Regions from separate parts of the Blautia massiliensis (ex Liu et al. 2021) genome, predicted to be linked through region 1. Evidence: predicted binding sites of a transcription regulator. Region 1 holds the regulator's gene; each other region holds the start of a gene.
The links. The regulator HrcA, encoded in region 1, represses chaperone genes, less so after heat shock. The targets are predictions, from matches to a motif close to TGTTAGCACTCNNNNNNNNNGAGTGCTAACA.
Positions count from the first base shown of each region.

Region 2: the regulator HrcA is predicted to act here: its motif matches at 6,364-6,394, upstream of groES (co-chaperone GroES).
Region 3: the regulator HrcA is predicted to act here: its motif matches at 6,170-6,200, upstream of htpG (molecular chaperone HtpG).

Region 1 is NZ_JBQHWA010000017.1:9,857-17,742, forward strand. It holds gene ACTNDQ_RS08450 (extracellular solute-binding protein) at 46-1,281, shown strand; gene ACTNDQ_RS08455 (carbohydrate ABC transporter permease) at 1,360-2,238, shown strand; gene ACTNDQ_RS08460 (carbohydrate ABC transporter permease) at 2,250-3,104, shown strand; gene ACTNDQ_RS08465 (glycoside hydrolase family 172 protein) at 3,141-4,250, shown strand; gene ACTNDQ_RS08470 (ABC transporter substrate-binding protein) at 4,266-5,519, shown strand; gene hrcA (heat-inducible transcriptional repressor HrcA) at 5,695-6,738, shown strand; gene grpE (nucleotide exchange factor GrpE) at 6,757-7,392, shown strand; gene dnaK (molecular chaperone DnaK) at 7,446-7,886, shown strand, end outside.
Region 2 is NZ_JBQHWA010000013.1:11,699-19,584, forward strand. It holds gene ACTNDQ_RS06915 (sulfide/dihydroorotate dehydrogenase-like FAD/NAD-binding protein) at 1-607, shown strand, start outside; gene gltA (NADPH-dependent glutamate synthase) at 607-2,001, shown strand; gene ACTNDQ_RS06925 (undecaprenyl-diphosphate phosphatase) at 2,181-3,056, shown strand; gene ACTNDQ_RS06930 (DNA translocase FtsK 4TM domain-containing protein) at 3,080-5,827, shown strand; gene rlmH (23S rRNA (pseudouridine(1915)-N(3))-methyltransferase RlmH) at 5,824-6,303, shown strand; gene groES (co-chaperone GroES) at 6,418-6,705, shown strand; gene ACTNDQ_RS06945 (ABC transporter substrate-binding protein) at 6,928-7,886, shown strand, end outside.
Region 3 is NZ_JBQHWA010000035.1:4,049-11,934, reverse strand. It holds gene ACTNDQ_RS12860 (dihydroorotase) at 1-841, opposite strand, end outside; gene ACTNDQ_RS12855 (cold-shock protein) at 1,166-1,366, shown strand; gene ACTNDQ_RS12850 (hypothetical protein) at 1,511-1,765, opposite strand; gene ACTNDQ_RS12845 (DegV family protein) at 1,883-2,722, opposite strand; gene ACTNDQ_RS12840 (DUF5721 family protein) at 2,882-3,385, shown strand; gene ACTNDQ_RS12835 (sporulation initiation factor Spo0A C-terminal domain-containing protein) at 3,386-3,718, opposite strand; gene htpG (molecular chaperone HtpG) at 3,999-6,053, opposite strand; gene ACTNDQ_RS12825 (hypothetical protein) at 6,294-7,886, opposite strand, start outside.

The DNA of each region.
Region 1 (7,886 bases):
AACAGGTGTGGACAAACACGAAAATGTCCAGAAAGGAAGAAAGATATGAAGAAAAAAGTAATGAGTGCAGTTTTGGCAGCAGCGATGGTTGTGGGTATGGCAGGTAACGTGGTTACTGTTTCCGCAGAGGAGAAATATGATCTTACCTTATACAGCATCAACACCACAGACCCGGATTTTGAGGACTGGCTTGCAAATGTGGAAGATGCCACGGGCCTGAACATTAATGTAATTGCGGCACCTACAGATTCAGATACACGTCAGCAGAAGATCACCACAATGCTTTCCACAGGAGATGCTTCCGTGGATGTCATTGAGATCAACGATGAGATGAGTGCGGCATTTAAAAATTCCGGATGGCTGGAAGGACTGAATGATACAGTAATGACAGATGATATCGCTGATCAGTTTGCCCAGGGATATGTAAAGGATATGATCACAGATAAGGACGGAAACATCATCGGTGTTCCAGGCTATACAGGATATCTTGCATTCTGGGTAAATCAGGAGATCATGGATGAGGTCGGAATCAAATCCATTGATACAAAAGAGGATTTCATGAAGTATATGAAGGCTGTTTCCAAGGACGGAAGATTCGGCTACGGCGGTTCCTGGGAGAAAACTTATGCATTTAACGAGCTTGCACAGTTTGTAAACATGTTCGGCGGCGATTATTTTGACTGGACCAAAGAGGAAAACAAGGAAGCAGTTCAGTTCCTCCACGATCTGGTTGCTGATAAAGAAACATCCATTGAGCAGATCGCTGATAAATATGAGCAGATGAATCCGAAGATCAATGACGGAAAATACGGATGCTGGTTCATGTGGGGCCTTGGAACAGATTATGCAAAGGCAGATATGCTTGGCGCAGATAAGATCCACATGGAAATGGTACCGGATTTCAGCGGTAAGGGAGAGCGTGCGATCTTTACAGATTCCTGGAGCTATGTTCTCAACAAAGCATCCAAGAATAAAGATGCAGCTGTGAAATTCCTCCAGTATATGGCTGATGAAGGCGGAATGGAAGCTTCCTATAAAGCATTTGACAGATATCCTGCAAGAAAGGATGTTGCAGAGAAGGTAGTTCCGGATTCTGACCCGGCAAAAGAAATGTACAGCAGATATGCAAATGAATGCAATGTACAGGGACGTCCGATGGTGGCACAGACAATGGAATTTATCAGCGATATGGGAACAATCTTCCAGTCCTGTATGAAAGACGAGATCACAGTTGATGAGTTCTGCAAGAAGGCTCAGGATGTGGTAGATATGTATAAGTAAAAGATATAAAAAAACAGCAATGTAAAGCAGAGGTAAAAGTCTGCTTTACATTGCTTGATGAACAGGGAGGAAAGTTCCATGACAATAAGTAAAAAAACTATGAAGTGGATACCATGGCTTTTGATCCTGCCGGTTGTACTGATTCGAGGTTTTACAACATTATATCCCATTCTGATGACTGTGAAAAACAGCTTCTTTAATATCAGTATCCTTGCAGGTATCAATGAATTTATAGGCTTCAAGAATTACCTGAAGGTATTTTCTGATCCTAAAGTGCTCACATCGATCAGCTTTACGGCAATATTTGTGGTTGCTTCCATGATCCTGCATGTGATCCTCGGAGTTATCCTGGCACTGATCCTGAATATGAAATTCAAAGGCCGCCGTTTTCTGAGGACCATCGTGCTGATCCCGTGGGCTATGCCTGCAGTAGTAGCCGGTATGGCTGCAAAATGGGCATTTAACAATGATTATGGTCTGATCAATGATTTTATCCGCTGGTTTGTACCGGGTTACCAGAACAGCTGGCTGATCAATACAGGTACTGCAAGAGCAGCGGTAATTGCAATGGACCTGTGGAAGGACCTTCCGTTCTTTGCAATCCTTGTACTTTCCGGACTTCAGTTTATTTCCGGCGATATCTATGAGGCAGCAAAGGTAGACGGTGCAAACGGGATCCAGAGCTTTTTCCGGATCACACTTCCGCTGATCGCAAAAAATGTCCTGACTTTATGTATTCCGTTCACACTCTGGAGACTGACAACCTTCGATCTGGTTTATTCCATGACATCTGGAGGCCCTGGAGAGGATACTGCGCTGATCGCATACAGAATCACAACAGAAGCATTTACAAATCTAAACGTAGGATATGCTTCGGCGCTGGCTATGCTGCTGTTTGTTGTAATGGCGATCTTCAGCTGGCTGAATATACGTGTTATGAATAAGTTTGACAGTTAGGGGGAATTATCGTGAAGAATACAGGAAAATATAATGTTTATCATGGAGTGGTAGCCGTTGGAAGATGGGTTCTGTTTGCAGTCGTGGCTTTTCTGATCCTGTTCCCGGTTTACTGGATCTTTATTTCTTCGATCACACCGGCAGGAGAACTGTTTAAAACACCGATCGATTATCTTCCGGATCATCCCACACTGGAAAGCTATAAATTTCTGATACAGAATGTAGGACTGCTTTCAAAGATCGGAAATACAGTTCTGATCGTAGGCCTTACACTTGTGATCAGTACCGTGCTGTGTGCAATGGCTGCCTATGGATTCTCAAGATTTAACTCAAAGGGAGTTTCTGTTGCATTTGCATTTGTGCTGGCTACCATGCTGATCCCTGAGGTTGTTACAGCCCGCCCGCTGTATGAGTTTATGCAGAAGGTAAAGCTGTATGATACATATCCGGGACTTATCCTTCTTTATATCAGTACCGTTATACCGTTTACGGTTCTGATCCTCAGAAACTTTGTCGGTGAGATCCCGATCTCACTGGAGGAGGCAGCTGCTATTGACGGCGCATCTTTTTCACAGAGACTGTTTACGATCGTTCTGCCGCTGATGAAGCCGGCGATCGCTACGGTTTGCATCATCAACTTTATTACCTGTCTGAATAACTTTTTCACACCGTTGTTTTATTCAAATGGTATTCAGGTACTTTCCGTTTCCATTGTACAGCTTCCGTTACGTGACAACATGTATGGAGTTCCGTGGGATCTTGTCAGCGCCATGGGATGGATCATCCTTCTTCCGATCATTATCTTTGTAGCTGTTTTTGAGAAACAGATCATGGATGGTATCATGGCAGGTGGAGTAAAAGCGTAAATATTTTTAATTTCCAAAAGAGAGGAGAAAACAGATATGTATCAGGCATTTACAGGCGGACTGGGAGGAATCGCACTTGCAAAGCATGGAAAAAGCCGTGCGATCAACGCGGAAAATCCTCATGGAGAAAAAGGCAGAGGCGGTATGGCTGCAAGTCATCTGGGACCATCCAGAAAAGGAAGCCCGTGTCTTAAGGATATTGAGCCGGGAGCTGTGGTAACTCTGGCAGAAATGGAAGGACCGGGACAGATCAATCATATCTGGATCACCGTTGATAACAAGACTACAGAGGCAGATTGCTTTGTACTGAGAGATCTTGTGATCCGTATGTACTGGGATGACGAGGAAACTCCTTCCGTGGAAAGTCCTCTGGGTGATTTCTTCTGCTGCGGATTCGGAAGAGAATGTTTTGTAAATTCTGTTCCGGTGGCTGTTGTTCCAAACAGGGGCTTTAACTGCTATTTCCCGATGCCGTTTAAGAAGAAAGCAAAGATCACACTGGAAAATCAGCATGCAAATAAAATCCCGGCTTTCTTTTATCAGGTAGATTACTGTCTCTATGATGAGCTTCCGGACGATATTGCTTATTTCCATGCGCAGTGGAGAAGGGAACGGTTGACAGAAAAAACAAAAGATTATACAATTTTGGATGGAGTAAAAGGAAAAGGCCATTATATAGGAACCTACATGGCACTTACCACACTGGAACGTTACTGGTGGGGCGAGGGAGAAATGAAGTTCTATATTGACGGAGATGAGGAGTATCCGACCATCTGCGGAACAGGAACGGAAGATTACTTTGGAGGTTCCTGGAGCTTTGCCAAACAGGTGGATGGAAAAACCGTGGAACAGAATTATAACACACCATATCTGGGATATCCGTATTATTCTGCCCATGACGAACTGATCCACAATTTTTATCATAATGATGACTGCCCGCCAATGCGAGGCTTTTACAGATGGCATTTACAGGATCCGATCTGCTTTGAAGAGGATCTTCGCGTTACGATTCAGCAGATAGGCGTCGGATACCGTGGCCTGTTTGAACGACAGGATGATGTGGCAAGTGTAGCGTACTGGTATCAGACACTTCCTCATGCACCGTTCCAGCCGTTGATGTCAAAAGAGGATAGATGGCCCAGATAAAAAGGGTGGTAGAGATTGAAAAAACAGGTATTTTGCGGGGTATTTGCCCTGGCTCTGGCAGTGACAGGATGTGGAGTCCAGAAGAAGGAGGCTGCATCTGATATTGTGCCGGAGAACAGACAGGAACTGACGATTCTTCATATGGATGCAGGCACAGAGGGCTTTGATTCTTTTATCAGTCAGGCGGAAAAGGATCTTGGAATAGAGATCCATATCGAAAAATGTCCGGCTAATGCGGACAACCGCCAGGCCAAAATAGCAACTCTTCTGACATCAGGAGATGATTCTGTTGATCTGATCACAGTAAATGATGAGATGATATCCGAATTTAAGCATAAGGGATTTCTTCTTCCGCTGGAAGATACGGTTATGACAGAGGAGACAGCGGCGAATTTTCCACAGGAATACCTGAAAGAAATATGCATGTCAGACGGACATATTTTTTCGGTACCGTTCAAAATGGATATCATGGCATTCTGGGTGAATCAGGAATTGCTGGATCAGGCTGGTCTGGACAGACTCTCCTGTCTCAGTGATCTTGAGATCCTTCAGAAAAAGCTTCAGAATACGGGAAAATATGCATACGGGGATGCATGGGAGATTTCTTACATATATAATAGTATCAGCGAGTATGTCGATTTTTTCGGAGGAGATTATACAGACTGGACGGATCCGAAAACAAGAGAAGCGGCAGAATATATGAGGCGAATGCTGGATACAGGGATGATATCAGAGGAGAATCTGATCGACCAGCATGACCAGCTGAATGAAAAATTTATAAACGGCCAGTATGGATGTATGTTCATGTATACCGGTGCGTTGAGTACCTTTCAGAATGCAGGCGTGTATAGAAAAGATAAGATCCATATGGCACCATTTCCGGAATTTGACGAGAAGGTGACCAATATCGCAACCTGGCAGTATGTACTGAATAAAAATTATGATCATAAAGAAGCAGCTCTGAAGTTCCTTCAGTATGTGTCCGGATATGAGGCCAGTAAAAATTACGGACAGCTGACAAAAATGTGTCCGGCAAGACTGGATGTGATCGAGGATAAGAATTTTGATCTGGATGGCATTGAAATGATCCGGCAATATCTGAAAGATTATAAGCTGAAGGCAAGACCACTGTGTGCCGATTCCATAGAAGCTGTTTCGGCTATGGGTACGGAATTTCAGAAATATGTGCTGGGACAGAAAACAGAAGCGGAATTTTTTACCGGAGCACAGAACTGTATAGACCAGTATTACAAAAAAGCATCGTACTGATGCTTTTTTTGTTGCGAAAAAATAAGAACTTTTTTTCAAAACATATTGACAAATAATTTACATGGTGATATCTTAAAGACTGTGGATGTTAGCACTCCACTAAAATGAGTGCTAACAGATATAAAAAAAGAATCAACATCCGTCAGGAAGAATAAAAAGGAAAGGAGATGGCTTCATGGAAGAGGTGTTGAATGAGCGCAAGCAAAAAATCTTAAAAGCAATCATCAAGACCTATATGGAAACCGGAGAACCGGTTGGTTCCAGGACCATTTCCAAGTATGCGGATCTCAATGTCAGTTCCGCAACGATCCGAAATGAAATGTCAGACCTGACAGATATGGGCTATATCGTCCAGCCTCATACCTCAGCAGGAAGGATTCCTTCAGATAAAGGCTACAGACTTTACGTCAATGAGCTGATGAAGGAGAAGGAAGCAGAGGTTGCAGAGCTGCGAGATCTGATCATTGAGAAGACAGATAAGATGGATAAGGTGCTTAAGAAGGTTGCGAAGGTTCTTGCTTCCAATACCAACTATGCTACCATGGTTTCCGTTCCGCAGTACAGCGGCAACAAGATCAAGTTCATCCAGCTGTCGAGAATGAGCGAGCTTCAGCTTGTGGCAGTGGTTGTCAGTGACAACAACACAGTTCGGAACCAGATCATCAATCTGGATGAGGAAATGGACGACCAGACGATCCTGAAACTGAATCTTCTTCTTAACACCAATCTCAATGGGATCCCGATCCAGGATATCAACCTTGGGATGATCGCCAGACTGAAGGAACAGGCAGGCAGCCACAGCGGTGTGGTGGCAACGGTTCTGGATGCAGTGGCAGCCACCATTCATGTGGAAGAGGAAGATATGGAGATCTATACTTCAGGTGCAACTAACATCTTCAAGTATCCGGAGCTTGCCGATAAAGAGAAGGCAACGGAGCTGATCTCCGCATTTGAGGAGAAGCATGAACTTGCCGATCTTGTAAAAGAACAGATGTCAGATGGAGAGAATACAGGAATCCAGGTTTACATCGGTGATGAGATGCCGATCCAGACCATGAAGGACTGCAGCATTGTAACTGCCAGATATGAACTGGGAGACGGAATGTACGGAACCATCGGGATCATCGGTCCCAAACGAATGGATTATGAGAATGTAGTGGACAGTCTGAAGGAACTGAAGAATCATCTGGATGACGTTTTGAAAAAGAAGAAAACTTAGAAAGGCGGTAGAAAAAAAGTGTCGGAGGAAACAAAGAAAACATCCGAAGAGCAGGAAGCGGAGAAGGAAATCCCCGTAACTGACGGAGATCAGGAAGAAGAAAACCTGACACCGGAGGGAGAAGATCTGCCGGAGGAAGAAAACAATACTCCAGGCGAAGAAGCTGCCTCAGAGGATAAAAAAGAAGAAAAATCAAAAACTTCCTTCTTCGGAAAGAAGAAAAAAGATAAATCTGAGCAGAAGGTGGAGGAACTTACCGATCGCCTGAAGCGTACCATGGCTGAATTTGATAATTTCCGTAAAAGAACGGAAAAAGAAAAATCCAGCATGTACATCATCGGAGCAAAAGAGATCGTTGAAAAGATCCTGCCGGTTGTGGATAACTTCGAAAGAGGTCTTGCACAGGCACAGGAAGGTGATGCTTTTGCAGATGGAATGAAAATGATCTACAAGCAGCTTACCACAACACTGGATGAGCTTGGTGTGAAGCCGATCGAAGCAGTGGGAAAGGAATTCAACCCGGATTTCCATAATGCAGTGATGCATGTGGAGGATGAAGAGGTTGGAGAGAACATCGTGGTGGAAGAATTCCAGAAGGGTTACACCTACAAGGATTTCGTAGTACGCCACAGTATGGTAAAGGTTGCGAACTAACTGACAACAAACTTTATTTTAACAGATACAGACTAAAACAGGAGGAAAAAATCATGGGAAAGATTATTGGTATTGACTTAGGTACAACAAACAGCTGTGTAGCCGTAATGGAAGGTGGACAGCCGACAGTTATCGCAAATACAGAAGGCGCAAGAACAACACCATCCGTTGTAGCATTCACAAAAACAGGAGAGCGTCTGGTAGGTGAGCCTGCAAAACGTCAGGCAGTTACAAATGCAGACAGGACGATCTCTTCTATCAAAAGAGAGATGGGTACCGATTACCGTGTAACCATCGATGACAAGAAATATTCTCCACAGGAGATCTCCGCAATGATCCTTCAGAAACTGAAAAAGGATGCAGAGGCATATCTTGGTGAGAAAGTAACAGAGGCAGTTATCACAGTTCCGGCTTACTTCAACGATGCTCAGCGTCAGGCAACCAAAGATGCAGGTAAGATCGCAGGTCTTGATGTAAAACGTATCATCAACGAG
Region 2 (7,886 bases), on a different contig from region 1:
GTTCGTCCATGAGGATATCGAAGAACTTAAGAAGAAAAAAATGGTATTCGTAGCCGGTGGTGTCGGTACCGCACCTGTTTATCCGCAGGTTAAATGGCTCCATGAGCACGGCATCACAGCGGATGTTATCCTTGGTTCCAAGACTAAGGATATGGTTATCCTTGAGAAAGAGCTTGGCGCTGTTTCCAATCTTTATGTTACAACAGATGACGGTTCCTATGGCCGTTCCGGTATGGTAACAAAGACTCTTGAGGATCTTGTGACAAACGAGGGCAAGCATTATGACGTCTGTGTAGCGATCGGACCGATGATCATGATGAAATTTGTCTGTCTTCTTACCAAGAAGCTTGGTATCCACACAATTGTCAGCATGAACCCGATCATGGTTGACGGAACCGGTATGTGCGGCGCTTGTCGTCTCCAGGTCGGTGATGAGATCAAATTTGCCTGCGTAGACGGACCGGAGTTCGACGGACATCTCGTTGATTTCGATCAGGCTATGAAGAGAAGCCAGATGTATAAGACCCAGGAGGGCCGTGCATTACTGAAGCTTCAGGAAGGCGATACCCACCACGGTGGATGCGGACATTGCGGAGGTGACAACTAATGGCAGATGCAAAAATGTTAAAAAAAGTTCCTGTAAGAGAGCAGGATCCGAAGGTACGTGCGACAAACTTCGAGGAAGTATGTCTTGGATATAATCAGGAAGAAGCAATGGAAGAGGCACAGAGATGCCTTGGCTGTAAAAAACCAAAATGTGTAGAGGGATGTCCGGTATCCATCAATATTCCGGGATTTATCGAGCACATCAAAGAAGGCAACATGGAAGAGGCTTACAAGGTGATCGGTTTATCTTCCGCACTTCCAGCTATCTGTGGTCGTGTATGTCCGCAGGAATCCCAGTGTGAGGGACAGTGTATCCGCGGTAAGAAGGGCGAGGCTGTTTCTATCGGTAAGCTGGAGAGATTCGTTGCAGACTATGCTCTGGAGCATGATATCAAACCTGCAGGAGCAGAGGTTAAGAACGGACATAAGGTTGCAGTGATCGGTTCCGGTCCATCCGGACTTACCTGTGCAGGTGACCTTGCAAAGGCAGGATACGATGTAACTGTATTCGAGGCTCTTCATGAGCTTGGCGGTGTTCTTGTTTACGGTATTCCGGAGTTCCGTCTTCCGAAGCAGAAGGTTGTTAAGAAAGAGATCGAGAAGGTCAAAGAGCTTGGCGTTAAATTCGAGACAAACGTTGTCATCGGTAAATCCACTACCATCGATCAGCTGATCGAGGATGAGGGATTTGAGGCTGTATTTATCGGTTCCGGTGCAGGACTTCCGATGTTCATGGGTATCCCGGGTGAGAATGCAAGCGGTGTATTCTCTGCAAACGAGTACCTGACAAGAAGCAACCTCATGAAAGCATTCGATGATTCCTATGATACACCGATCGCAGCAGGCAAAAAGGTTGCAGTTGTCGGCGGTGGTAACGTTGCCATGGATGCTGCAAGAACAGCGCTGAGACTTGGTGCTGAGGTACATATCGTATACAGAAGAAGTGAGGCAGAGCTTCCTGCACGAGCAGAGGAAGTTCATCACGCTAAGGAAGAGGGCATCATCTTTGATCTTCTTACAAATCCGAAGGAGATCCTCGTTGATGAGAACGGCCACGTAAACGGTATGAAGGTTGTCAAGATGGAGCTTGGTGAGCCGGATGCATCCGGAAGAAGACGTCCGGTAGAGATTCCTGGTTCCGAGTATGATATGGATGTAGATACTGTCATCATGTCTCTTGGTACTTCACCGAATCCGCTGATCTCTTCCACAACCAAGGGCCTTGACATCAACAAGAGAAGATGTATCGTTGCCGAGGAAGAAACCGGTAAGACATCCAAGGACGGCGTATATGCCGGTGGTGACGCCGTTACAGGTGCAGCTACCGTAATCCTTGCCATGGGTGCAGGTAAAGCTGGTGCAAAAGGTATCGACGAATATCTGAAAAATAAATAAGCAGAAAGTCTGTTTATAAACAGATCCTCCGACTGTGTTTTCTGATGCAGCCGGAGGATTTTTTTTCTTGCAGATCAAAAAAGAACATTTGTTTGAAACTTTTGCCAAGTGAAGATTGTAAGTTTTACTCAGTTATGCTATAATGTGTTGGAAAAAATTTAAGAAAAGGAAATATCATTATGTCAGTGATACATGCGATTATATTGGGAATCATTCAGGGAATCACCGAATTTCTGCCGGTGAGCAGCTTCGGACATCTCTGTGGAGTGCAGGATCTTTTGGGCGGTACCAGAGGCTCCGGTGTGCTTTTTGAAGTGATGCTCCATCTGGGAACTATGATAGCTCTGATCCTTGTTTTTCTGAAGGACATCAAGAAGATCGGGATCGAGCTGATCGGAATGATACTGGATCTGATCGGAAATGCCAATATTTTTCTCTATAACCGTAGGACTGGGAAAGAGCTTACCTACGCAAAGATCATAAGCGGAACTTACCGGAAGCTTACTGCCCTGATCATGGTATCCACCATTCCTACAGTCCTGATCGGATATCAGTGCAAACGACTTGTTGTGCGAAGCGCATCCTCACACATGTTTTCCGGGATCGGAATCCTTCTTACAGGTGTGATCCTCCTTGTTGTGGACTACAGTAATGTCAATGGCAGCAAGGGAACAAAAGAAACCAGCTTCGGAGATGCTATGTGGATGGGTATCTGCCAGGGTCTTTCTGTGTTTCCGGGACTTTCCAGGCTTGGACTTACCATGAGTGCAGGACTTTTCTGCGGCCTCGGAAGAAAGTTTGCAGTGAAATATTCGCTGCTGATGAGCATTCCGGCTGTGTTGGGAGCTTTTTTTGTGGAGATGGGAGAGTTCACTTCTGTTCATATGACTGTTGGCCAGGGATTTACTTATGTTCTTGGAATGATCGTGGCCGGGATCACAGGCTATCTGGTGATCCGTTTTATGCTTAAGCTTTCGAATCAGGTCAGACTGCGTTATTTTGCATTTTATTCTTTTGCAGCCGGAATCCTTATTCTGGCAGCGAATTATATTTGATATCAACTGGGAGGAGTCTGACAATGGCAGCTTCAAAAACGACAAAAAAAAGAAAAAGAAAACCTGCGGCGAAGCAGCAGCCTGTCGGTAACCGCTTTCAGACAGAGATCCTGATCCTTGTGATGTTTGCGGCCTGCCTGATCCTGATGATCAGTGCATTTGGTATGGGAGGGATCGTAGGAAATGCCATCAGTGCCGTATGCTTTGGCATCATGGGACTTTGTGCATATATTTTCCCGATCCTGCTTTTTGCCGGAGTTACGTTCCTGATCGTGAACAATACCAACCGCCTTGCCTACAAAAAGGTACTGGCGGGCGTGGTATTTTTTGTGTTCCTCTGCGGCTTTCTTCAGCTGATCACAGAGGGCTATACGCCAAGTACCACGTTTTCGGATTATTATTCACTGAGTTCGGAATACCGTACCGGCGGTGGAGTATTCGGTGGTGCAGTATGTATTTCCACAGCATCCGCTTTTGGCGTTGTGGGCGGAACTGTGATCATCGTTCTGGTGCTTCTTGTGTCTCTCATCATCATAACACAGAGATCCTTCTTCGGATTTATGAATAAGATCCTGGACTTTTTTACAGATGCAGCAAGAGAGGGCAGAGAAGCTTATCTTGAGGGACAGCCGGACAGAGAAAAGCAGAAGGAGCTTCGCAGAAAGATCCGTGCGGAAAAAAGAGCGGAGAAGATCCGCCGGCTGGAAGAAGAGCTGGAGGAAGAAGAACTTGCCCTTACAGAGGAAGATCCGGAAAATATCTCAAAAAAACAAAAGAAAAAAACAAGAAGATCGCAGAAAGAAAGACAGGCTGCGGTGAAGGCGAACCGGGAAGGAGAATTTAATCTTCCTTCTTTCCTTGATGAACAAAAGGCTGTACTTCCGGCAGATACAGATCTGACAGAAGAGGATCCGGGGCTTGATGAGAAACCGGAGGAGCATGCCCGGCCGCTTGAATTCCAGATCCACCGTTCACAGCCGCAGCCGGCCCGGGAAGAGTCGGAGGAGCCGGATTTCGAAAGAGAAATGCAGGAAGCCGAAGAGGAGGATGCTTATGCCGGCTACGAGGATGTGGATATTCCCGAGATGCAGCAGATCCTGCCGGCAAAGACAGCTGCAGCAGCAAAAGCTTCCCGGGAAACAGGAAAGGCAGCGGTTCCCGCTGAGATAAAGGAGGATCCTCAGCCGGAAGCTGAACAGAAGGCATCCCATCAGCCCTCCAGAAACCCGAAGTCATCTCAGACAGAGATCGAGCATGGGATCAGAAATATCCAGCATGAGATCAGCCAGGGAGAAGCTCCGGAGAAGAAACCATATCAGTATCCGCCGCTGAAGCTTCTGAAGCGCGGAGATGGCAGATCTCAGGGAGATTCCGATGCACATCTGCGCAAAACAGCGCAGAAGCTTCAGGAAACTCTGCATAATTTCGGCGTCAATGTAACCGTTACCAATGTGAGCTGCGGACCTACCGTTACCCGCTATGAGCTGCAGCCGGAAATGGGTGTGAAGGTCAGCAAGATCGTTGGCCTTTCCGATGATATCAAGCTGAATCTTGCTACACCGGATATCCGCATCGAAGCACCGATACCGGGAAAGGCAGCCGTGGGGATCGAGGTCCCGAACAAGGAGAACAGCCCGGTCATGCTGAGGGATCTTCTTCAGTCAGAGGAGTTTAAAAATGCAAAATCCAAGCTGTCCTTTGCAGCAGGTAAGGATATTGCCGGAAAACCGGTAGTGGCAGATATTGCCAAGATGCCGCATCTTCTTATCGCCGGAGCAACCGGCTCCGGAAAATCCGTCTGCATCAATACGCTGATCATCAGCATCCTTTATAAGGCTACACCGGATGAGGTGCGTCTGATCATGATCGATCCGAAGGTGGTGGAGCTCAGTGTATATAACGGGATCCCGCATCTGTTCATTCCGGTGGTCACAGATCCGAAGAAAGCGGCCGGTGCGCTGAACTGGGCTGTTTCCGAGATGACCAGCCGTTACAATGCCTTTGCGGAATATGGGGTACGTAATCTTGGAGAATATAACAAAAAGGTTGCCAATATGCGGGTCCCGGAGGGAGAAAAGGCACCTGAGAAGATGCCGCAGATCGTGATCATCGTGGACGAGCTTGCGGATCTTATGATGGTTGCGCCGGGAGAAGTTGAAGATGCGATCTGCCGTCTGGCCCAGCTGGCACGTGCAGCAGGTATCCATCTGATCATTGCTACCCAGAGGCCATCGGTCAATGTCATCACAGGTCTGATCAAGGCCAATATGCCGTCCAGGATCGCATTTTCCGTATCTTCCGGTGTGGATTCCAGAACGATCCTGGATATGAACGGTGCCGAGAAGCTTCTTGGCAAGGGCGATATGCTGTTTTATCCGCAGGGGTATCAGAAGCCGGCCAGACTGCAGGGCGCTTTTGTTTCAGATGAGGAGGTCAGTGCAGTCGTAGAATATGTTTCTGACAAAAATCAGGGTGCTGTTTATGATACCTCCATTGAGAAGCAGGTCAATACAGCCGGTGTCCCGGGAGGAGCCGACGGCGGTGACAGAGATGTCTATTTTACAGAAGCCGGTAAATTTATCATTGAGAAGGAAAAGGCCTCCATCGGTATGCTCCAGCGTATGTTCAAAATCGGATTTAATCGTGCGGCAAGGATCATGGATCAGCTTTGTGACGCAGGAGTGGTAGGTCCGGAGGAAGGAACCAAGCCAAGGAAGGTTTTGATGTCAGCAGAAGAATTTGAGAATTATCTGGAGGAGAACGGCGGATGAAAATAAGTATCCTGACAGTAGGGAAGATCAAGGAAAAATATCTGCGGGATGCCATTGCGGAGTATTCCAAGCGCCTCGGGCGTTACTGCAAGCTGGAGATCATAGAAGTGTCCGACGAAAAAACGCCGGATAATGCCAGCGAAACAGTAGAAGATGCCATTCGGAACAAGGAAGGGGAGCGTCTTCTTAAATATATCCGGGATGATGCGTTTGTGATCACTCTGGAGATCGGAGGCGAACAGCTGACCTCTGAGAACTTCGCACGGAAGATCAACGAGCTGGGAATACGTGGGACCAGCCATATCCAGTTTGTGATCGGCGGCTCTATCGGTCTTGGAAAAGAAGTACTGAAGAGATCAGACTATGCTTTAAGCTTTTCGAAGATGACATTTCCTCATCAGCTGATGCGTGTGATCCTTCTGGAACAGATCTACCGCAGCTATCGTATCATCAGTGGAGAGCCCTATCATAAATAATATCATACTACATATCTGCAAATATCTTGACAATTTTCGGATATGTAGTATGATAAAAAAGAGTAGCACTCGGAGCTCAAGAGTGCTAATAATCACAGAAAGAAGGAAATGAATATGGCATTAAAACCAGTTGCAGACAGAGTTATCGTAAAATATTTTGAGACAGAAGACAAAACCGCATCCGGCATCGTACTTCCGGACAGCTCCAAGGAGAAAACCCAGCAGGCAGAGGTTATCGCAGTAGGTGGCGGTAAGGTCGTAGACGGTAAAGAAGTACCGGTACAGGTAAAGCCGGGCGACCGTGTGATCTACGGAAAATACACAGGAACCGAGATCAAATATGAGGGTGAGAAATATCTGGTGATCAACGCAGATGATATCATTGCCATCGTAAAAGACTGATGAAGAATATATAGATCTGGGGCAAGATACAGAAAATTTATCTTGACGCCTGTGGGATCTGTATGTAGAATAAATACAAACTTTAACGAAATGCAGTAAAAAAATCTCTGAAGAGCCAGGGACAGCTTGACAAAGGTAATATGGTATAGTATTATCTTACCTATATCATATTAAACTGGTGGGAAAAGAGGAATACTCACTGAAACACAGGAGGAACAGGAAATGAGAAAAAAAGTACTGGCAGCGCTTCTGGCAGCTGCAGTGGCAGGAACAACTGTTATGTCAGGAATGACTGCTTTTGCAGCAGAAACAGAAGGAACCAAGGCGGAAGGCGGAAATATTACCATTGCAGAAACAGCAGATCCGCAGAACATCAATCCGCTCTATGTTGTGGATCAGACAAGCTTCGATATGATGCAGGCACTGTACAGCCCGTTTTTTGAGATCGTGAACGGAGAGATGTATTACGGAAACGGACTTTGCGAAAGTGTAACAGCCAATGATGATGCCAGCGAATTCACACTGAAGCTCAAAGACGGACTGAAATGGCATGACAGTCAGCCGATCACAGCCGATGATGTGGTATTCACCATGCAGGTGCTGGTAGATGAGAAGCAGAATGTTCCGTACTCTTCTTACGGATACGTTAATGACAAGGCAGTAGAGGCAGAGAAGGTTGATGACCTTACAGTCAAGCTTTCCCTTGGATCATCTTCCGCAGGATTTCTTGGCGGACTGAGCCAGGTTTACTGTATTCCGAAGCATATTTATGACGGCGTGGAGAATATCGGAGAAAGTGATCTCAACAATGAACCGGTGGGAAGTGGTCCTTTTAAGTTCGAGGAATACAAATCCGGAGAGTATTATAAAGTAACAAAATTCGATGACTATTTTGATGATGTAAATCTGGATTCCATCACCTTCAAGATCGTAAAGGATTCCAGCTCCGCCAATGCGGCACTTGCAAGCGGAGATCTGGATGCACGTCTGATCAGCGCAGATGATTACGATACCGTCAGTGCTTACGATAACGTAAACATCAATACCTATAATTCCGGACGTGTCAACGCCATGTTCATGAATGAGCTGAACGAAGATCTTCAGGATGTAAAGGTACGTCAGGCGATCGCATACGCACTGAATAAAGAGGAGTTCTGTCAGTTTGCTTTCCTTTCCGAGGA
Region 3 (7,886 bases), on a different contig from region 1:
GATTCATCTTGTAATTCGGGTCATCTGTTTTAATATCATCGGATGAAAGGATAAAATGGTGCGGGCATACTTCAGCTGTGATATTGTCGTATCCTTTCTCTTTTACGATCTTCATCATCTGGGCATCCCCATAAGTGGAACAGTGGCAGAGATGAAGATGGACTCCTGTCTCCAGCGCCAGAATGATATCTCTGGCTGTAATGGTATCTTCCACTGCATTGCAGATTCCGGGAAGCCCCAGTCTTTTGGCGTTCTCATCCTCATTCATGCATCCATCTCCACGCAGATCGATATCTTCACAATGGTCAAAAAACGGCACGCCACATTCTGCTGCGATCCTCATTGCTTCTTTACAAAGTGCTGTATTCATCACAGATTTACCATCCTCGGACACTGCCGGGATCCCTGCTTTCACCATTCCGGCAATATCTGCAAGTTCAGTACCCTTTTCTCCCATGGTGGCTGCACCTGCCTGAAGTACATGAATACCGGAAACCTGCGCCGCCTTGTTATGTACATAGTTTACCCGGTCCGGATTATCAATAGTGGGAGTTGTATTTGGCATAGCAACTACAGTTGTCACACCACCACGTGCTGCCGCAGCAGCACCACTCTTGATATCTTCTTTATGTGTCTGGCCCGGATCACGAAAATGGACATGAAGGTCGATAATTCCCGGCATGACCAGCTTTCCTTTCGCATCGATCACACGGTCGCCGTCTTTCTTTTTCAGCTTCTGGCCTATTTCCGCAATGATTCCGTCTTCCAGATAAATATCGCCTGTTTTATCCGTATCTGTAGCCGCATCCACGATCCGGCCTCCTCGAATCAGAATCCCCATTTCTGTTCTCCTCTCATCCTGTATTTTCAAAGCAGATCCTTAAATCCGCTTGTATTCTATTATATCATACACGAAATTTCTCTATTTATAAAGATTTTTTTACAAAGCAATTTCGCCCCTTTTTACACCCCGGAATTGTTGGAATTTTCTCCTTGACATTTCAAAACACGGGTTATATAATCAGAGCATGGCAAGATATTTAATGTAAAATCACTAGTTTTTAGAGATTATATTTACATGAATATAGTCTGTAAAATCTGGTGATTTTTTATTATCATCAGAAGGCTATTTTAATTTTTTTTATTTTTATGGAGGTAACACAAAATGAACAAGGGAACTGTAAAATGGTTCAACGCAGAAAAAGGTTATGGTTTTATCACAGGTGAGGACGGACAGGATGTATTCGTACACTTCTCCGCTATCAACGGTGAAGGCTTCAAATCTCTTGAAGAAGGACAGGCTGTATCCTACGACTTAACAGAGGGCGCTCGCGGAATGCAGGCTGCTAACGTTACAAAGTTATAATTCTATAACCATAAAAAACGTATAAGTCAAAACGGGGCTGCTTTATGGCAGACCCGTTTTTTATTGCATTATATTTATCCTGTATATAAAAATCCCCGGGATGCTTCAACACATCCCGGGAACCCATCATTTCATATGTGTTTTCTATTCCGCACTGTCTGAAGATAATCCGGAAATATAATCTGTCAATGCAGAAGTATCCATCACAGTATCCACCTTCACGCTGGCTTCCTTCGCCTGAATCTTGGCGTACGCGGAATATCCGATCCATCCCACAAGCAGAACCGCGATGAGGATCCATGCCGCCATCTCAAGTACAAATTCTGCGCGTTCCTTCTTCAGGGCACTGTTTCGCGAGTATTTGCTGTTTTTATATTTGTCAACTTTCTTCTGGCTCATTGTCTTTCTCCTTTGCCGCTTCAGTACTTCGTTCATTATAGCACACTTGTTTTCAAAAGAAAAGCGGCAACTCCCTGAAGAAATGTGATAATTTTCTGAACTGGAGATTTTCTCTGATCAGACTGCTACGATAACGCCACCATCGTTGGCATACATACTGCTGACACCGGCAGTATCCATAACTACGATCTTTGCAGGATTCAGTTTCTCACGGATAGCCTCCTCCAGCATCTTCGCTCTTTCCGGACAGTTGCAATGAGTGATGGCAACTGTCTTTTCCGGGATGTTGATCCCCTTCTCTCCGATGTGATCCACCATTTTTACGATTGCTTTATTCATGCCTCTGGCCTGATCCAGCTGACAGATCGTTCCTTCCGGAGTAGATCCCATAACCGGCTTGATCTTCAGTGCACTGGCCACCAGAGCTTTCACTCTGCTCAAACGTCCGTTCTTGCGCAGAGTTTCCAGATTCTCCAACACAAAAAATGTGCTCATCTCTTCAATATATTTCTCTACTTCACTTACTACTTCTTCAAAAGAAAGTCCCTTTTCTTCACACTCCACGATCTTCATGGCAATCAGACTCTGACCACCGGATGCAGATTTGGAATTAAATACATGAACCTTTTTCTCCGGCTGCTCTTCCAGGAACAGGTTTTTTCCAAGAATCGCACTGTTATAGGAACCACTCAATTCTGCCGATAGCGTCACCGCATAAATGTGTTCCGCATCACACTCATATGCCTTCATATAGCGTTCCGGAGAAGGGCATGCAGACTTGGGGCATTCCGGGCAGGCCGCAACCTTCTTTAAAAAATCTTTCTGATCGAAATTCTCATCATCTATAATATTCTCACCGCCCACCGTCAGCGTCAGTGGTATGGATTCAATCCTGCCGTCATTTTTCCATTCATCTAAAAGCTCCCCACAGCTATCTATCGCAATCTTATAGCTCAATTATATCGTCCTCTTTTCCATTATATGTAGTATTCAATACCACATCTATCGTATCACATAAACAGATATTTGAAAAGAGTTTTTTAAAAAGTCTGTCCTTTTTTCTTTATCTGAGATATAATGTCTACACGCGATCACATAAAAGAAAGGAAGTGCGGCATGCTTGCATTAAAGATCACAGATATCCGGGATTTCACAAACAAACTTTTTATAGGAGAAGTATTTGACAAATTCTGTCTGTCCGAAGCGACTGTGACTACTTTTAATACTTTTACCATTGATGGCAGGCTTCAGAAAGATTTTTTTGATACAGACAGCATGAACAGACTCACAGAGCACGGCCGGACACATTCTCTCTGGAAAGACATCAGACCTTTCTGCTGGTCTGTGATCCGCGGTAAGCGTACGCCCTTAAGCTTCAGGATCGTGCTGCATTTAAGTCGGAGTGGAGTTGAAGCTGCAATGAGAAATACAGATTTCGGAATTTCCTCCGAACAGATAGACGGACTATTCTTAAATCTTCAATTTAAAAATAACAGCCTTCTTTGTACTACCGGAACCTCTCTTAAAACATTCTCTATGGATAAACGCCCGGAGCAGCTCTGGGATGATATGATCCTGAACTTTCTGTCCAGGAATCAGATTCTTTTTGAAAGGCTATAGTCAATTCTCTTCTTCTATTTCCCTCAGGTAATACGCAAGCATATCAATAAATTCACTGTTGGTAGGCTTGTATTCCAGAGGATATCCTGCAATCTCATCCAGCAGTTTTTTATTTCCTTCCCAACACACATTTACCATTGTTCTGATATCATGCTCAATATTGGTAGGTGTTGATCTGTACTTCCGCGCCAGGCATGGATAAATATCCTTTGTGATCCGCAATGGTTTATACTGATCCCCCATGGAAATCTTTACCGCTTCCGCAACGAAAAAATATCCTTTATATTTCGAATTTGCACCAAGTCTTCTGATCAATCCATACACCTTTTTCATACATTTGTTCCTCCATTTCATTTTTTTCTCTTTTTAAAAGCACTCCCTTATGTATAATACGACACTTATCTATATTTTTCGCTTTCTTTTGAAAATTTATTTTATACATATTAGATACTAATTTAAATTTTTAGTCATATTTTACAGGTTATTTTTATTTAATATCTATTATTTTATTTAAAATTCCTCTAATTGTGTTAAAGATACACATATTGTTATAAAAAAAACAAAGGCTTCGCCCAATTACGGGCAAAGCCTTTCGATCATTTTATATGTCGTTTTATTTTGTAAGGACCATAAGGATATCGTTGCTTCTCTTTACAAATTTTGTCATTTCTTCAGGAGAAAGCTGTTTATGGCTCATCATTGCAAGATCATAAAGCTGTTCACAGATCACCTGAACATACTCTGATCCCTGATTTTCTGCTATAAATCTTACAAGAGGATGATTTGCATTCAGTACAAGTACTTCCTGACCACCGAACATATTCGGATTCATTCCGTACATATTGTACATTTTCATCATATCCTGCATACGGCGGCTCTCCTCAGGAAGAGTGATCATCGCTGCAGTTCCCTCATTTTTCAGCTTCTCTACTTTTACTTCAAGTTTATCCTTGCCAAGATTCTTACGGAACACCTCAGTAAGTGTCTTGACTGTTGTTTCATCCGCTTCTCCGTCTTCACGAAGCTCTTCTGTCAGATCTGCATCAATTCTCTTGAACTGGATCGTCTGATCCTGCTGTTCAAGATGGGAAATAAACTGTGAATCGATCACATGCTTCAGCAGTACAGCATCTTTACCCGCTTCACGGAACATATTAATGTACTGGCTCTGCTGTACCTCATCGGTCACATAATAGATCACCGTTTTTTCCGGTTCCTCATTCTGGGAGCCTTCAGAAGCTTTCTCCTCTGTCTTCTCCTCTTCAGCTGCTTTTGTTTCTTCTTTTTTATTTTCCTCAATGCAGTCTTTCAGGGTAAGATATTTGCCGTCCAGATTCTTAAAGAGGATATAATCGTTCATCTTCTCACCAAATTTCGCATCCTTGATGCATCCAAATTTGATAAACGGGCTGATATCATCCCAGTACTTCTCATAAGACTCTCTGTCTGTCTTGCACATTCCGGTGAGCTTATCTGCTACTTTCTTGGTGATGTATTCAGAAATCTTTTTCACAAAACCATCATTCTGCAGTGCAGAACGAGAAACATTCAGTGGAAGATCCGGACAGTCGATCACGCCTTTCAGAAGAAGAAGGAATTCCGGGATCACCTCTTTGATGTTATCTGCAATAAATACCTGATTATTATAAAGCTTGATGGTTCCCTCAATGGAATCATACTCTGTCCTGATCTTCGGGAAATACAGGATACCCTTCAGGTTGAACGGATAGTCCATGTTCAGATGTATCCAGAACAGTGGTTCCTTGTAATCCATAAATACCTTACGGTAAAATTCTTTATACTCTTCATCCGTGCACTCATTTGGATGCTTCATCCAGAGCGGCTGTGTATCGCTTAAGGATACCGGCCGTTTATTGATCTTTACTTTATCTTTGGCAGGAGAAACTTCCACAACTTCTTTCTCGCCTTTATCATTCTCCTTTTCCTCTGTCTTGGCATCCTCATGGATATGTTCAACTACCACATCATCTTCACGGAGATCTGCCTCATCGATGGTTTCATACTCCTGTTCAGCATTTGCTTTGGAAAGATAGATATTTACCGGCATGAAAGAACAGTATTTCTCAATAACCTCTCTCATACGATATTCATTGGCAAACTCCAGGCTTTCCTCATTGAGGAAAAGAGTGATCTCTGTTCCCGGTTCTGTTTTGTTTCCGTCTGCCATCTCATACTCCGTACCACCGTCACAGGTCCAATGTACCGGTGTGGAACCCTCCTTGTAAGAGAGAGTATCGATATGAACTTCATCTGCAACCATAAATGCAGAATAAAATCCAAGTCCGAAATGACCGATCATCTGATCATCCGTTGTTTTATCCTTATATTTCTCAAGAAACTCTGTGGCACCGGAAAAAGCGATCTGTGTGATATATTCCTCTACTTCATCTGCTGTCATACCAATACCGTTATCGATAAACTTCAAAGTTTTCTGATCTGGATCAACGATAACATTTACAGCCGGTTTGTAACCTTCCGGGAATGTATAATCTCCCATAACTTCCAGCTTTCTCAGTTTGGTGATCGCATCGCATCCGTTGGAGATCATCTCTCTTACAAAAATATCATGGTCGGAATATAACCATTTCTTGATAATCGGAAAAATATTTTCACTGTTGATTGATAAACTGCCATGTTTTGCTGACATATATGTCACTCTCCTTTTGTTTTTATTTTTATTTCTGATGTTCCGACAGAGCCGGAAACCTGTTGTTTTTTTCAATAAATATATACTAATACGACTTTTTACAAAAGTCAAGAAAAATTTAGCACTCATCATTATAGAGTGCTAGTAACAGCATGTAAAACGGATCTCTATGTGCAAAAAAATCCCTCCGTACATTTTTTGTACGGAGGGTGCTGTAAAACTATCTTCTACATTCTGTTCTTATTTTTTCTTTCTACGATATACAAGGATTCCTCCAATACATACCACAGCCACAATCAAAATGATCACAAATATCATGATCGGTGTACTGTCTCCCGTCCGCACTGCAGATTTCTGATTTGTCTGTGTCACTGCCGGACTCGGAGTCGCAGTAAGAACTGCTGCCTGTGATACCGTAAAAGTAACCGTACTTTCTGACTGTGTACCGGTATCCTTCCAGCTGGAGCCGTCATATTTCTGCTGTCCAAAGGTAACTTTCAGAGTATATTTTCCCGGCTTGCTGACACGGAATGTTGCAGTATAAGGCTCTCCATCCCAGGTACGGGTCTCTGTGATCTTCCAGCTCTTTGGCTGATATCTGGTATCTCCCTTACGCGGGTTTGTATTATCCATCCCTGCACCAGCTGCTGTAAAGGTGATCTTTGTATTGGTATCATACTTGCCATTGGAATCAATTCCTGTGATCTTATTGTCCGATGCAGCGGCTTCCGTGCCCTGATATCCATTTACTGTAATACTTACTGCGATCACTGTACTGATCTTGTTGGGATTCTTAACCCCCTCCGGAAGAATGACAGTACCTTTTACATTAAATATCTGACGTTCTGCAGAAAACGGATCATAAGAAGATCCCTTAACATCCCATTTAACAGATGCCTTCTGCTCTCCCTTTGTTGTAGTGATCTTTACTGTTCCCGGAAGCTTCAGGGCTTTCTGGGTTTTCTGGGTTCCATTGGGAAGATCTTTGATATCGGATGGCTTTTTGATACCTGTAAGGTTATTCGCCTTCTCACTGTTATCTGTTTTTTTCTTTGTAACGCTGAAATGGACGTTTACATAAGCTTCCACATTTGCATCATTGGCGATCACAATGTCTTCCAGATATTCCCCCTGTGAAAGTCCGCTGACCGGCTGTACGCTAAAGGTTGCATTATCTCCTGCTTCCAGCTCTGTGGCGGAAAGTGTACCAATTGTATATGCATTTGATGAAGGCTGTTTCAGAACGATCTTTGTATTTCCGGTGTTGGTAACTGTAACTGTCTTCGCATCAGGAAGTTCCTTATATCCTTCTTCTTTGGTTCCAAACTCCAGACTGTCTGTTACCGAAAGACCGGGATTGGGTTCCGGTTCCGGCTCTGAAACTGTAAATTCCAGCCGGACTTCAGCCAGTGTGTTTCCGGTATTCTGATCTGTCACAGAAATCGTATCGCTGTGATCTCCGGCCTGAAGACCGGTCTTAGGCTGTACAGTAAAGGTTGCCGCCTTATCTCCGGGATTGAGCACTTCAGCAGAAGGCTCTCCCACCTCATAATCCTCCGGAGCAGAAAGCTGGATCCGGATAGCCTCTGTACCTGTATTCTCTACGGTTACAGGCTGTGCATCCGGCGCGATCTCATAGCCCTGTTCCAGTGTTCCAAAAAACAGAGGACCTTCCGGTTTTACTGTTGCAGTAACTGTTTTTGGTGTTTCTGTCTTTACCATAACCGAAGCCGTCACTGTAGCAGATGCTTCCGTGCTTTCATCAGAAGCAAATACAAGCTCTTCCACGTATGAATCATCTTTTGCAGAGAGTCCAAGCTTAGGCTGTACGGT